Regions from separate parts of the Nocardioides sp. SRI_004 genome, predicted to be linked through region 1. Evidence: riboswitches for the same ligand, from Rfam matches in the RefSeq annotation. Region 1 holds a riboswitch; the other holds the start of a gene.
The links. Region 1 has a riboswitch for glycine ahead of gcvP (aminomethyl-transferring glycine dehydrogenase). Riboswitches for the same ligand answer to the same signal wherever they lie in the genome.
Positions count from the first base shown of each region.

Region 2: it holds a riboswitch for glycine, as region 1 does, so the genes downstream of both, gcvT (glycine cleavage system aminomethyltransferase GcvT) here and gcvP (aminomethyl-transferring glycine dehydrogenase) in region 1, are expected to answer to the same signal.

Region 1 is NZ_JBYCZV010000004.1:290,074-297,441, forward strand. Features, by position in the region: gene AC2YHB_RS07310 (acyl-CoA thioesterase domain-containing protein) at 1-5, opposite strand, end outside; gene AC2YHB_RS07315 (hypothetical protein) at 68-496, shown strand; gene AC2YHB_RS07320 (hypothetical protein) at 466-855, shown strand; gene AC2YHB_RS07325 (serine hydrolase domain-containing protein) at 821-2,116, opposite strand; gene gcvP (aminomethyl-transferring glycine dehydrogenase) at 2,113-4,941, opposite strand; glycine riboswitch at 5,021-5,122, opposite strand; gene AC2YHB_RS07335 (MerR family transcriptional regulator) at 5,146-5,745, opposite strand; gene AC2YHB_RS07340 (bifunctional nuclease family protein) at 5,919-6,389, opposite strand; gene ftsR (transcriptional regulator FtsR) at 6,548-7,279, opposite strand; gene AC2YHB_RS07350 (FHA domain-containing protein) at 7,282-7,368, opposite strand, start outside.
Region 2 is NZ_JBYCZV010000015.1:48,958-56,325, forward strand. Features, by position in the region: gene AC2YHB_RS19355 (zinc-binding dehydrogenase) at 1-936, opposite strand, end outside; gene AC2YHB_RS19360 (NADP-dependent oxidoreductase) at 996-2,027, shown strand; gene AC2YHB_RS19365 (SDR family NAD(P)-dependent oxidoreductase) at 2,073-2,840, shown strand; glycine riboswitch at 2,929-3,035, shown strand; glycine riboswitch at 3,036-3,128, shown strand; gene gcvT (glycine cleavage system aminomethyltransferase GcvT) at 3,174-4,304, shown strand; gene gcvH (glycine cleavage system protein GcvH) at 4,325-4,696, shown strand; gene AC2YHB_RS19380 (L-serine ammonia-lyase) at 4,721-6,091, shown strand; gene AC2YHB_RS19385 (LysR family transcriptional regulator) at 6,104-6,991, opposite strand; gene gabT (4-aminobutyrate--2-oxoglutarate transaminase) at 7,075-7,368, shown strand, end outside.

The DNA of each region.
Region 1 (7,368 bases):
TTCATGGCCCCATCATGCCCGCTGGCCCCTGGGTGTGAGCAGCGGGCTCCCGGGGCAGGGTGCCCGCATGACCAGACTGGGATGGATCGTCGCCGGAGCCGTCGCCCTCGTGCTGCTCCTCGCCGGCAGCGTGACCGCGCTCGTCGTCGCCTCCGGCGGTGACCCGACCAGCGTCGAGGAGGTCGCCGACGCCGCGGTCGACGCCGCGGAGGACCTCGAGGTGGACGACGGGATCGACCTGCTCTGCGAGGCGCCGTCCGGGAAGGACCGCGCCGACCTCGAGAAGCTGATCGAGACGGTGCGTGACGAGACCGGCGAGGACGACCCCGACGCGACCTACGAGATCTCCGACGTCGAGGGCGACACCGAGGGATCGTTCACGGTCCGGGTGACCAGCGACGAGGAGCCCTACACCGACGCCGAGATCGCCGCGGTCGTGCACGTCGAGGAGCGGGACGGACGCTCGTGCATCTCCGGCTTCGACCCGATCAGCTGACCCGCTCCGCCGTCATCGTCGTCGCCGTCGCGACCTCGGCCGCGGCGTGGGCGGGCGCAGGCGTCGACCCCTGGTCGCTCGCGACCTGGCTCGCGGCCCACGGCGGGCTGGTCCTCGCGGTCGCGCTCGGCTGGGTGGTCCTCGCGCCGTTGCCGCTGGGGGCGGCGGCGCTGGTGGCGCGGCGCTCGCCGTGGCCGTGGATCGGCACGGTGACGGTCCACCTCGTCGTGCCGGTCGTGCTGCTCGCCCGCTTCCCGCACCTGCTGCCCGGCTGGGCGTGGGCCGTGGTCGCGCTCAGCGTGGCGGTCGGGCTCGCGTCCGTGGTCACGGCCTTCCCGGATGGCCCCCGGGGATCGTGACCGCCGGGTCGTACGGCGTGCGGGTGTAGACGAACGTCGCGCACTCCAGGCTGCGAACCGCGCCCGTGTCGGCATCGCGCCGGACCAGCAGCCGTTCGCCGCGGTGGTAGCCCTCGGCCCCGACGAAGGCGCCGTCGACGTCGACGAAGCGCTCGTGGAGCTCGGCCGTGCGCAGGTCGCGGGCCACCAGCTCACCGCCGGTCCACTCGAAGGCGAAGCCCGTGTTGCCCCAGAACCACAGCCCGAGCAGCTCGGCCACCTCGCCCGGCAGGGGCGGCAGCGAGGGGAACCACGGCTGCGCCACCGGCGCCGCGACGTCACCGAGCAGCGTCGCCGGCACCTGCTCGGGCCGCAGGCCGGTCGTCGCGTTGGCGAGCGCGACGACGGCGTCACGGGTGTCCCGGTCGACGAAGAGCGAGGCCTGGAAGCCCGGCATCGAGCCGGTGTGGCCGACCATCGTCCGTCCGCCGACGTGGAGCACGCGGAGGCCGAGCCCGTAGGCGTCGGCCGGAGCGACCGGCGCCGCCATCTCCGCCAGCGTGGACGCGGAGAGCACGTCGCGATGGCCGGAGGCCAGGAAGTCGGCCCACCGCAGCAGGTCCGCGACCGTGCTCCACAGCTGTCCGGCGGGCGCCATGGCGCCCGTGTCGGTGTGCGGCTCGGCGCTCAGGGTGTGGGCGAAGTGGTCGACGCTGCGGCCGGGCGCGTGCTCCGCAGGAGGGTGGTACGACGTCGCGCCCATCCCGAGCGGGACGAGCAGCCGCTGCTGGACGACCTCCCACCAGGGTGCGCCGCGCAGCCGGGCCACGACCTCGCCCAGCAGCGCGAAGCCGAGGTTCGAGTAGTGGTAGTACTCCCCCGCCGCAGCCACCCGCCCGGATCCGTCGTTGGCGGCGAGCAGCTCGGCGACACCGCCGCCGTCCACGCGCTCCCACCACGGTCCGACCGGCTCGCTCTGCAGCCCGCCCGTGTGCGCGAGGAGCTCGCGCAGCGTGGCGTCGGGGTACCCGCACTCGGGCAGGAATCGCCCCACCGGGTCGGCGAGGTCGAGCAGGCCCTCGTCCCGCAGCTGCAGGACGAGGACCGCCGTCAGGGTCTTGGTGATCGAGCCGATCCGGTAGGCGGAGTCGACGCCGACCCCGGGCAGCGCCGAGGAGCAGCCGGACCAGACCGGCTCGCCCCCGCGCGCCACGCCCGCCACGACCGAAGGCAGCCGGCCCGCGCCCTGGAGCGCGGCCAGCCGGTCGTCGTACACGGTCATTCGGCGTAGGCGTCCATCGGCGGGCACGCGCACACCAGGTTGCGGTCGCCGTAGGCCTGGTCGATCCGGGCGACCGGCGGCCAGTACTTGTCGGCCGCGCCGGCGAGGCCCGCCGGGAAGACGCCGACCTCGCGGGAGTAGGCACGGTCCCACTCGCCGACCAGCGCGCGGGCGGTGTGCGGGGCGTGGTGCAGCGGCGACGCGTCGACGTCCCACTCCCCCGCGGCGACCCGGTCGATCTCGCCCTTGATCGCGATCATCGCGTCGCAGAACCGGTCGAGCTCGGTGAGGTCCTCGGACTCCGTCGGCTCGACCATCAGCGTGCCCGCGACCGGGAACGACATCGTCGGGGCGTGGAAGCCGTAGTCGATGAGCCGCTTGGCGACGTCACCGACCGAGACGCCCGTCGCTGCGGTGATGCCGCGCAGGTCGAGGATGCACTCGTGGGCGACCAGCCCGGACTCGCCTCGGTAGAGCACCGGGAAGTGCTCGCCCAGTCGGGCCGCGACGTAGTTGGCGGACAGAACCGCGACCGCGGTCGCACGGGTGAGGCCCTCAGCGCCCATCATCCGGATGTAGGCCCACGAGATCGGCAGGATGCCGGCGGAGCCGAACGGCGCGGCGCTGATCGCACCGGTGCCCTCGCGCCGGTCGGCGTCGGGGTGCAGCGGGTGCGTCGGGAGGTACGGCGCCAGGTGCGCGCGCACCGCGACCGGGCCCACGCCCGGGCCGCCGCCACCGTGCGGGATGCAGAACGTCTTGTGCAGGTTGAGGTGCGAGACGTCGCCGCCGAACTTGCCGGGCTGCGCGTAGCCGAGCAGCGCGTTGAAGTTCGCGCCGTCGACGTACACCTGGCCGCCGTGCTCGTGGACGATGTCGCACAGCTCGGTGATGGTCTCCTCGTAGACGCCGTGCGTCGACGGGTAGGTCACCATGATCGCGGCGAGCGTCTCGGAGTACTGCTCGCACTTGGCCCGCAGGTCCTCGAGGTCGACGGTGCCGTCGTCGGTCGCCTTCACGACGACGACCTTCATCCCGACCATGACGGCCGAGGCGGGGTTGGTGCCGTGGGCGGACGACGGGATAAGGCAGACGTCGCGCTGGCCCTGGCCGTTGGCGCGGTGGTAGTTGCGGATCGCGAGCATGCCCGCGAACTCGCCCTGCGCGCCGGCGTTCGGCTGGATGGAGACGCGGTCGTAGCCGGTGGCCTCGGCCAGCCAGCCCTCGAGCTGCTCGATCAGCTGGCGGTAGCCGTCGGCGTCCGCGGCCGGGACGAACGGGTGGAGGTTGGCGAAGCCGGCGAGCGAGATGGGCTCCATCTCGGTGGTCGCGTTGAGCTTCATCGTGCAGGAGCCGAGCGGGATCATGCCGCGGTCGAGCGCGTAGTCGCGGTTCGAGAGCCGCGCGAGGTAGCGCAGCATCGAGGTCTCGTTGTGATGGGTGTTGAAGACCGGGTGGGTCAGGAACTCCGTGGTCCGCTCGAGGTCCTCGGGCAGCCCGGCGTCGCCCTCGGCCGACACCTCCGTCACCCCGAAGGCACCGAGGACGGCGGCGAGCGTGGCCTCGCCGGCGGACTCGCCGAACGAGATGCCGACGGTGTCGCCGTCGACCGGCCGCAGGTGGATGCCGGCCTCACGGGCGGCCGTGACGACCGCACCGGAACGACCGGGGACGCGGACGTTGAGGGTGTCGAAGAAGGTGTCGTTGACGACCTCGATGCCGGCGGCCTCGAGGGACGCGGCGGCCCGGCGGGCGAGGCCGTGGATGTCGGCCGCAATCTCCTTCAGGCCCTGCGGACCGTGGTAGACGGCGTACATGCCGGCGGTCACGGCGAGCAGCACCTGGGCGGTGCAGATGTTGGACGTCGCCTTGTCGCGGCGGATGTGCTGCTCGCGGGTCTGCAGGGCGAGCCGGTACGCCGGGCGTCCCTCGGCGTCGACCGAGACGCCGACCAGGCGCCCGGGCAGCTGGCGCTCGAGGCCCTCGCGGACGCTGATGAAGCCGGCGTGCGGGCCGCCGTAGAACAGCGGGACGCCGAAGCGCTGGGCCGAGCCGACCACGACGTCGGCGCCGAGCGTGCCGGGCGCCTCGAGCAGGGTCAGCGCGAGCAGGTCGGCGGCGACGACCGCGAGGCCGCCCCGCTCGTGGACCGCGTCGATGACCGGCTTGATGTCGGCGATCCGGCCGGAGGCGCCGGGGTACTGGATCAGCACGCCGGAGACATCGCCCTCGGGCAGGCCCTCGGTGAGGTCGGCGACCACGATCTCGATCCCGATGCCCTCGGCGCGGGTGCGCACGACGTCGATGGTCTGCGGCAGCGCGTCCGCGTCGACGACGAACGGGCCCGAGGCCTTGCGGTTCGCGCGGAACGCCAGCGCGACGGCCTCGGCAGCCGCCGTACCCTCGTCCAGCAGGGACGAGCCGGCGGTGGTCAGCCCGGTCAGGTCGGAGACCATCGTCTGGAAGTTGATGAGCGCCTCAAGGCGGCCCTGCGAGATCTCCGGCTGGTACGGCGTGTAGGCGGTGTACCAGCTCGGGTCCTCGAGCACGTTGCGGCGGATCACGGCGGGCGTCACGGTCGCGTGGTAGCCCAGGCCGATCATCGGCTCACCGGGGACGTTGGCCGCGGCCAGGGCGCGCAGCTCGGCGGCGGCGGTCTCCTCGTCGGCGGCCGCCGGCAGGTCGAGCTCCTCGCCGGACCGGATGGACTTCGGCACGGCCGCGTCCATGAGCGCGTCGATCGACGCGTAGCCGAGACGGTCGAGCATGGTCGCGACCTGGTCGTTGTCGGGACCGATGTGGCGGTTGACGAAGGGGGCACTCATCAGCAGGCAGGCTTCCTCGGGATCGAAAAGGATCGAGCCCTCCCCCTCTGTCGGCGCGTCGCTGCGCCTCCAGAGTTGCCTGCTCCGCACGGTCCGGGCGCCTGAGAGGTTCCGGGGAGGAATTGCCCCTTCGGCGCAGGCCCACGTCAGCGACGTGTCCTGACTCTCCCGTGCGGGATGAACAGCAGCTACAGGTTACAACGCCTAGCCGGCGTTCCTCGCAGCGCGACGCGCGGCGAGCTCGTCGCCGGCCACGTCCTCGGCCTGCTCGGTGTCGCTGGCGCTCTCGCTCGGCAGCTGGGCGAGGGTGCCCTCGATCTCGCGCCAGACACCGCCGATGGCGATGCCGAACACGCCCTGGCCGCCCTGCAGGAGGTCGATGACCTCGTCGTTGCTGGTGCACTCGTAGACCGAGGCGCCGTCGCTCATGAGCGTGACCTGGGTCAGGTCGTCGGTGCCACGCTCACGCAGGTGCCCGACCGCCGTACGGATCTGCTGCAGCGAGATGCCGGCGTCCAGCAGGCGCTTGATGATCTTGAGGATCAGGATGTCGCGGAAGCTGTAGAGGCGCTGCGAGCCGGACCCCTTGGCACCGCGCACGCTCGGCTCGATCAGGCCGGTGCGCGCCCAGTAGTCGAGCTGGCGGTAGGTGATGCCGGCCGCGTTGCACGCGGTCGGACCGCGGTAGCCCAGGTCGCTCGGCAGCGGGGAGACGTCGTCGGTGAAGAGCAGCCCCTGCTCCTCGGCGGCAGCGGTCGCCGCGGCCGTGTCCTGACCGACCTTCTCGGGCTGCTGCTCGTTCACGGGGTCCTCCGCAGGGGTTCGATCAGGTGGGTGATCAAGGGGTGGTCGCGCAGGCATTGCACGGCTGTCATTCGACTCTTCAAGGTACGGCGCCGATGACGGGCCGGTCAAAGACGTCGCCGGGCGTGTCGTCAAAAACCCTCAGCCTCAACTTGAGGCTGAGGGAACTCCCGTCACTGTCCTGCTTCGAAGTCCTCGGGCGAGACGTGGTCCAGGAACTCCCGGAACGCCTCGACCTCGTCCTCCTCCTCGGCCGGCGCCGAGATCCCCGCCTCGGCCAGGACCTCCTCCGAGCAGTAGATCGTCGTACCGGTGCGAAGGGCGAGGGCGATCGAGTCCGACGGGCGCGCGCTCACCTCGGCACCCGACGCCAGGACCAGCGTCGCGAAGAAGACGCCGTCCTTCACGTCGGTGATCCGCACCTCCGACAGCTCTCCCCCGGTCGCCGCGAGCAGGTCCCTCATGAGGTCGTGCGTCAGCGGTCGAGGGGGGACGACGCCCTGCTGGGCGAACGCGATCGCGGTGGCCTCCACGGCGCCGATCCAGATCGGCACGTAGCGGTCCCCGACGGTCTCGCGCAGCAGCACGATGGGCTGGTTGGACGGCATCTCCACCCGGACTCCCAGGACATCCACCTCGCGCATGCCTCAACACTACTCGGGGTGGGATGAGGTGGGAGTGGTGGCTGCGTGGGGGTCGCGCAGGTGTTGCGGTTTGGGACCAAACCGCAACAATCCAACGCCCGGAGCTGCAGTTCCTGCCCAATCCGCGGCCTCGCCGGATCCCCGCGACCCGCCGGCCCTCAGATCCGGCGCAGGCCCGCCTTGACCAGGGTGGCGTGCAGCCGCACGGACAGGGCGGCGATCTCGCTCACGGCCTCCTCGGCACGCGCGGCGGCGCCGGCGTCGCGGCCGCGGCGGGGGGCGACGACCTGCTGGATGAGCCCGACCTCGCGGTCGGCGGCCGCCCGGAAGCCGCGCAGGTGGCGGGGCTCGATGCCGAAGTCCGCCAGCTCGCTGGCGGTCTGCGCAATCACCAGCGCGTCGGTGTCGTAGTGCCCGGTCGCCGACGGCGTGATGAGGGCGAACTCCTCCAGCTGTGCGAGGAGGGCCTCGTCGATCTCGGCCACCTTGATGAGCTCCTTGCGCGATAGCCGCAGCTTGTCGCTGCGACGGAAGGACTCCGGTGCCGGCATGCCGTCGGAGCCGATGGCGACGGTCGGCACGGTCGGGACGACCGGCTCCGGCGCGGGCGGCTCGAGGCCGCGGTCCATCGCGTCGAGGTGCTCGCCGATGACCTTGAGCGGCAGGTAGTGGTCGCGCTGCATCCGCAGGATGTAGCGCAGCCGCGCGATGTCGGCCTCGGAGAACTTGCGGTAGCCCGCGGGGGTGCGCTCCGGCTTGATCAGCCCCTCGGACTCGAGGAAGCGGATCTTCGGGATGCTGATGTCCTCGAAGTCCGTGCGCAGTCGGTCGAGCACCTGCCCGATGTTGAGCAGGGGCTCGCGCTCGCCGCGGGCGACGGCAGCGACCACGGTCAGTGGCTCTCGTGGCCCGCGAAGAAGACCAGGCGGTACTTGCCCACCTGGACCTCGTCACTGTCCTTGAGCTGCGCCTTCTCGAT
Region 2 (7,368 bases), on a different contig from region 1:
CCCCCGTACGTCGCCGGCGCGCAGGCGCTCGATCCCGCGCGGGACGTCGTCGAAGCCGATCCGCTCGACGGTCGGTGCCAGCGCGCCGCTGGCCAGGTGCTGGTAGACCGCGGCGATGTCGTCGCGGGTGCCGCCCGACGAGCCGTGGATCCGTGCCTTCTGGTGGATGACGTCGGCGGTGGTCAGCGTGGTGTGCTCGGCGCCCAGGCCGACCATCACGACGTCGCCGCCGACGCGGATCGCCTGCACGGCCGCCTCGGTGGTCGTGCCGAAGCCCGCGAAGTCGATGACGACGTCGAGGCCGAGGCCGCGCAGGTCCTCGGCCCGCTCGTGGAGCCCGGCGAGGCCCCATCCGGCCGCGAGGGAGCGTGCCGCCGTACTCGTGTCGGCTCCGTGGACCTCGGCGCCGAGGTGGACGGCGAGCTGGGCGCCGAGCTGGCCGAGGCCCCCGAGGCCGATGACGCCGACGCGGCTGCCCGCGCGGACGCCGCCGACCACCGCGACCGCGTGGTACGACGTCATGCCGGCGTCGGTGCCGGTGGCGGCGAGCTCGTCGCTCAGCCCGTCGGGCACCGCGACGAGGTCACCGGCCGGGGCCAGGTGGTGGCTCGCGTAGCCGCCGTCGCGGCTGTAGCCGGGAACGGTGCTGCCCTGCGGATGGACGCCGACCCGCTGGCCCGTCGTCCAGCCGGTGACATCCGTGCCGACGGCGACGACCTCGCCGGCGATCTCGTGCCCGAGGGTGATCGGGTTGCGCGTGATGTTCACGGCCCATGAGGGCTCGTCGAGCTCGCCCACGTCCGAGTGGCACATGCCAGCAGCGCGCACGCGCACCAACACCTCGTCGGGACCGGGAGCGGGCACCGGGACCTCGTGGAGCTGGAGCGGACGTCCGGTCCCGGTCCAGCGCCAAGCCGACATCATCGGAGTCTTCATAAACTGAATTTAGTTCAGTACAGTCGCGGGTGTCCACACACCGAGTGCCGAGGAGAGACATGAAGAGCCGTGCGCTGCAGGTCGCTGCCCACCCGCGGGGCGAGGTCGGGCCCGAGCACTTCGAGGTCGTCCCCGTCGAGCTCCCCGACCCCGACCAGCTCGCCGCAGGCTCGGTGCTGGTCCGCAACACCTGGACCTCCGTCGACCCCGGGATGAGGCTCCGGCTGCGTCCCGCGGCACCCGACGGCTACTTCACCGCCTTCGACCTGCACGCGCCGATGGACGGCGTCCTCACGATCGGTGAGGTCGTCGCGTCCCGGGCCGACGGGTTCGAGCCGGGCGACGTCGTCTGGCACTCCCTGGGCTGGCGGGAGCACGCCGTGGTGCGCGCGGGCGAGAGCGCCATGAACGGCGTCGGGACGCTGCGCGTGCTCGACCCGGGCGACGCGCCGCACCAGCACTTCCTCGGGCCGCTCGGGCCGATGGGCCTGACGGCGTACGCCGGCCTCGCGGTCGTCGACGGCCTCAGCGGCGGGCGGGTCCTGTGGGTGTCGGCGGCCGCCGGAGCCGTCGGCTCCCTGGTCGTCCAGATCGCCCGCAACCTCGGCCACCGGGTGGTCGCGAGCGCCGGATCGGACGAGAAGGTCGCCTGGCTGCGCGACGACCTGGGCGTCGCGGCGTTCAACCACCGGTCCGAGCCGTTGGGGGAGGCGCTGGCACGCCTGGCCCCCGAGGGCATCGACCTGTACTTCGACAACGTCGGCGGCGAGCACCTCGAGGCGGCGCTCGACGCGATGACCATGCACGGGCGCATCGCCCTGTGCGGCTCGATCTCGGACTACGAGTCGGAGCCCACCGGTCCGCGCAACATCTTCCTCGCGACCGCCAAGCACCTGACGCTGTCCGGCTTCCGCGGCAGCCTGCACCTCGACCTGCTCGAGGAGATGCAGCAACGGATGGCCGGCTGGATCCGCGACGGCCGGCTGGTCGCACCCGAGACCGTCTACGACGGCCTCGAGCAGGCCCCGCGCGCGATGGCGGACATGCTCGCGGGCCGCACGACCGGCAAGACGCTGGTCCGCCTCGGCTGAGTCGACCTCGACCGGCCGCCACCACCAACGAGAGGAAGCACCACCATGGGTCGTTTCGACGGGCGAGTCGCCGTCATCACCGGAGCAGCGCGCGGGATCGGGTTCGGCACCGCCACCCGGTTCGCCGAGGAGGGCGCGTCGGTCGCGATCGTCGACCTCGACGAGACCGCGGCCGCCGAGGCCGCCGCGAAGCTGCCGCTCACCGAGGGCGCGAAGGCCATCGGCGTGGGCGCCAACGTCTCCGACGGCGCGTCGGTCGACGCCGCCATCGAGCGGGTCGTCACCGAGCTCGGTGGGATCCACGTCCTGGTGAACAACGCGGGCATCACCCGCGACAACCTCCTGTTCAAGATGACCGAGGAGGACTGGGACCTGGTGATGGGGGTGCACCTCAAGGGTGCGTTCTTGATGACCAAGGCCGCGCAGAAGCACTTCGTGGAGCAGAAGTACGGCAAGGTCGTGAACATCTCCTCGATCTCGGCGCTGGGCAACCGGGGGCAGGCCAACTACTCGGCCGCGAAGATGGGCGTGCAGGGCTTCACCCGCACCCTGGGCATCGAGCTGGGCCCGTTCGGGATCAACGTCAACGCGGTCGCGCCGGGCTTCATCGCGACCGAGATGACCGACGCCACCGCGGCCCGGCTGAAGATGGACGTCGACGAGTTCCGCCGCCTCAACGCCGACGCCGTCCCGGTCAGGCGGGTCGGTCAGCCGGACGACATCGCGGCCGCGGTCACCTTCCTGTCGGCCGACGAGTCGTCGTACGTCACTGGCCAGACGCTCTACGTCGACGGCGGCGCCAGCATCGGCTGACGCAGGCGTGCCGTCCGCGCCGGAGGGGAATGGGACCCGGGCGGCCACGACCTGTAGCCTCGCCGCACACAACTCCACACCGGCCGTTCGAAGCCGCAGCAGGAGAGACCCCGCCTGACCCGATGGGTCGCGACGGGGCGCCGTAGGAGCAACTCTCCCCGAGAAACTCTCAGGCCCCATCACTGCGCGGCGAGGCAACTCTGGAAAGACAGGACCCATGTCCTGCGCCCACGGTGCAAGCCGCTCGTCGCGGTGAAGCTCTCAGGCACCCATGACAGAGCGGGGAGGCAGACCAGCAGGGTGCCGTGCACCCTCGACCCCGGGAGCCTCCGCATGGCAACGAACGACCCCACCCCGCGCACCACCCCGCTGCACGCGGTCCACACCGCACTGGGCGCCAACTTCACGGACTTCGCCGGCTGGCAGATGCCGGTCCGCTACAGCTCGGAGCTCGCCGAGCACCGGGCCGTGCGCACGACGGCGGGCCTCTTCGACCTCACCCACATGGGCGAGATCGAGCTGACCGGCCCGGGTGCCGGCGCCGCGCTCGACCACGCCCTCGTCGGTCGTCCGTCGGCGATCGGCGTCGGCCGCGCCCGCTACTCGATGATCTGCGCCGAGGACGGCGGGATCATCGACGACCTCGTCGTCTACCGCCTCGCCGAGGAGCACTACCTCGTCGTCGCGAACGCCAGCAATGTCGCCGTCGTCGCCCCCGAGGTGGCCGCCGGCGCCGACGGGTACGACGTCGAGGTCCGCGACACGTCGGAGGAGTGGGCGCTGCTGGCGGTCCAGGGCCCGGCGTCGGCCGCGATCGTCGCGGAGCTGACCGAGCTCGACGTGCCGTCGCTGAGGTACTACGCCATCGACGCCGGCACGGTCGCTGCCCCTGACGGCGCAGTCGAGGTGCTGCTCGCGCGGACGGGCTACACCGGCGAGGACGGCTTCGAGGTCTACTGCCGGCCGTCCGACGCGGAGGCCGTCTGGGCCGCGCTGCAGCAGGCGGGGGAGCCGCACGGCCTCGTCCCCGCGGGCCTCGCCTGCCGCGACACGCTGCGCCTGGAGGCGGGGATGCCGCTCTACGGCCACGAGCTGAGCCGCGACACGACGCCGTACGAGGCCAACCTGGGCCGGGTCGTCGTCCTCGACAAGCCGGACGGCTTCGTCGGGCACGAGGCGCTCGCGAAGCGCAAGGAGCAGGGCCCGGAGCGCGTGCTCGTCGGGCTGGTCTCCACCGGCCGCCGCTCGCCGCGCGCGGGCTACCCGGTCGTCGACCCGGCCACCGGCGCCGAGGTCGGCGAGGTCACCAGCGGCGCGCCGTCGCCGACGCTGGAGAAGCCGGTCGCGATGGCCTACGTGCCGCCGCACCTCGCGGCGCCCGGCACCCGGGTCTCCGTCTTGCTGCGCGGCTCCCTCGAGGACGCCGACGTCGTCGAGCTCCCCTTCTACACCCGCAACCGCTGACCCACCTCGAGGAGAAGACGATGAGCAACCCCACGAACCTCCAGTACTCCGCCGAGCACGAGTGGGTCGCCCTCGACGGCGACACCGCGCGTGTCGGCGTGACGGCCTACGCCGCCGACGCTCTCGGCGACATCGTGTACGTCGACCTGCCGGCCGTCGGCGACACCGTCACCGCGGGCCAGACCTGCGGCGAGCTCGAGTCCACCAAGTCCGTCAGCGACCTCTACTCGCCGGTGACCGGCGAGGTCGTCGAGGTCAACGAGGACGTCGACGGCGACCCGAGCCTGGTCAACAGCGACCCCTTCGGCCGCGGCTGGCTCCTCGTCGTCAAGGTGACCGCCACCGTCGACCTGCTCGACGCTGCCGCGTACGACGCGCTGCTCGAGGCCTGAGGTGCTCGAGCGGGAGGTCGCGTCGTGCCCCTGAGCACCTTCGACCTCTACTCCATCGGCATCGGTCCGTCGTCGTCACACACGGTGGGGCCGATGCGCGCCGCGAAGACCTTCGTCGACGGCCTCGTCCACGACAGGCTCCTCGATGCGACCGTACGGGTGAAGGCCGAGCTGTTCGGGTCGCTGGGGGCGACCGGGCACGGCCACGGCTCGGAGGGCGCCGTCGTGCTCGGGCTCGAGGGGGAGCTGCCGGCGACCGTGGACGTCGCCGCCGCGCGCGGCCGGCTCGACGTCGTACGACGCGACGGGGCGATCGACCTCGCCGGCAGGCGGACCGTCCGCTTCGACGCCGCCGAGGACCTCGTGCTGCACCGGCGCCGCTCGCTGCCCGCGCACCCGAACGGGATGACCTTCACGGCGTACGGCATCGAGGGTGCCTTCCGCGAGCGGACCTACTACTCGGTCGGCGGTGGGTTCGTCGTCGACGAGGACGCGGTCGGTGCCGACCGCGTGGTGGTGGACCGGACGGAGGTCCGGTACCCCTTCACCACCGGCGCCCAGCTGCTCGCCATCTGCGAGGAGACCGGGCTGCGGGTCAGCGACGTGATGCTCGCCAACGAGCTGTCGTGGCGCAGCGAGGACGAGGTGCGCGCCGGGCTGCTGGAGATCTGGGCGGTCATGCAGGAGTGCGTCCGCGCCGGCTGCAGCGCCGAGGGCCTGCTCCCCGGCGGGCTGAAGGTGCCGCGCCGCGCGCCGGGCCTGCACGCCGACCTCTGCGCCCGGGCCGAGGGCGGCGACCCGCTCGACGTCATCGACTGGGTCAACCTGTTCGCGCTCGCGGTGAACGAGGAGAACGCCTCGGGTGGTCGCGTCGTCACCGCGCCCACCAACGGCGCGGCGGGGATCATCCCGGCGGTGCTGCACTACTACGTGCGCTTCGTCCGGGGCGCGGACGACGACGGGGTGGTGCGCTTCCTGCTCACCGCCGCCGCCGTCGGGATCCTGTTCAAGGAGAACGCCTCGATCTCGGGCGCCGAGGTCGGCTGCCAGGGCGAGGTCGGGTCGGCCTGCGCGATGGCCGCCGGTGCGCTGTGCGAGGTGCTCGGCGGGACGCCGACCCAGGTCGAGAACGCCGCCGAGGTGGGCATCGAGCACAACCTCGGGTTGACCTGCGACCCGATCGGCGGGCTGGTGCAGATCCCCTGCATCGAGCGCAACGCGATCGCCTCGGTGAAGGCGATCAACGCCGCCCGGTTGGCGATCAACGGGACCGGCCACCACAAGGTGTCGCTGGACAAGGCGATCAGGACCATGCGCGACACCGGTCGCGACATGCACGTGAAGTACAAGGAGACCTCGCGCGGAGGTCTCGCCGTCAATGTCATCGAGTGCTGACGAGGCGAGGCACTACCCGGCCAGCGGCGGGTACCGCTCGCTGCAGAACGCCTCCAGCCGCTCGGCCAGCCCGGCCAGCACGGTCGCCGCGTGGTGCCGGGGATCCCAGGCCGCGACGAGGGTGAGGGTCAGTGGCGCGCCCGCGTCGTCGAGGACGAGGGTGCGCTCGAGGTCGAAGCGCGGGTCGTCGGAGACGACGGCGATGCCGCGGCCGGCGGCGGCCAGGGCCTGCGCGACCTGGGGGTTGCTGCAGGCGATCACCTCGGAGGCCGCCGCACCGGCGCGGGCGAGCGCCTCGTCGAGCAGGGTGCGCGGTCGGGCACCGGGCTCGAGCGTGATCAGCCGCTCGTCGGCGAGCTCGGCGACGGGTACGGCGGACCGGCCGGCGTACGGGTGGTCGGCGCGGACGTAGGCCCACACGGGCAGCCGGGCGACCGGCGCGCTGCTCAGGTGCCGCGGCGGCGGCACGGTGAGGACGGCGAGGTCGAGGTCGTCGCCGAGCCCGTCGATCGCGTCGGCGGCGTTGGCCTCGTGCACGGTGATGAGCGGGTCGTCGGGGCCGAGGGTGGCGAGGAAGGGCGCGACCACGTCGGTCAGCGTGGTGGTCGGCGCGGCCGCGCGGACCCGCTCGAGGCGGCCGGCGGCGAGCGCCTCGGCGAGCGAGCGGGCCGCCTCGGCGCTGGTGAGCACGTCGCGCGTCGCGGCGAGGAAGGTGTGGCCGGCGGCGGTCAGGCTGAGTCGCCGGTGGTGGCGGTGGAAGAGGGTGACACCGGTCTGCCGCTCGAGCTGCTGGAGCTGGCGCGACAGGGCCGGCTGGGTGACGTGCAGCGCCTCCGCGGCGGCGCTCACCGAGCCCAGCTCGGCCACCGTGCTGAAGGTGGTCAGGAGGCGCAGGTCCACCCGCCCACTGTATGCCGCAGCGGCATCCAAATCCCAACAGAAAGGCATTGGACGACATGCAGGGCGCGGAGCACGATAGGAGGGTGACCACCGAGACCTCCGCCCCCGCCGTACGCCAGGCACGCCGCCTGGTCACCCCCATCCCCGGCCCGAAGTCGGTCGAGCTGATGGCCCGCAAGACGTCGGCCGTCGCCTCCGGCGTCGGTACGACGATGCCGGTCTTCACCGCCCACGCCGGCGGCGGCCTGCTCGAGGACGTCGACGGCAACATCCTCATCGACCTCGGCTCCGGCATCGCCGTCACCACCGTCGGTGCGGCCGAGCCGCGCGTCGTCGCGGCCGTGCAGGAGCAGGTCGCGGCGTTCACCCACACCTGC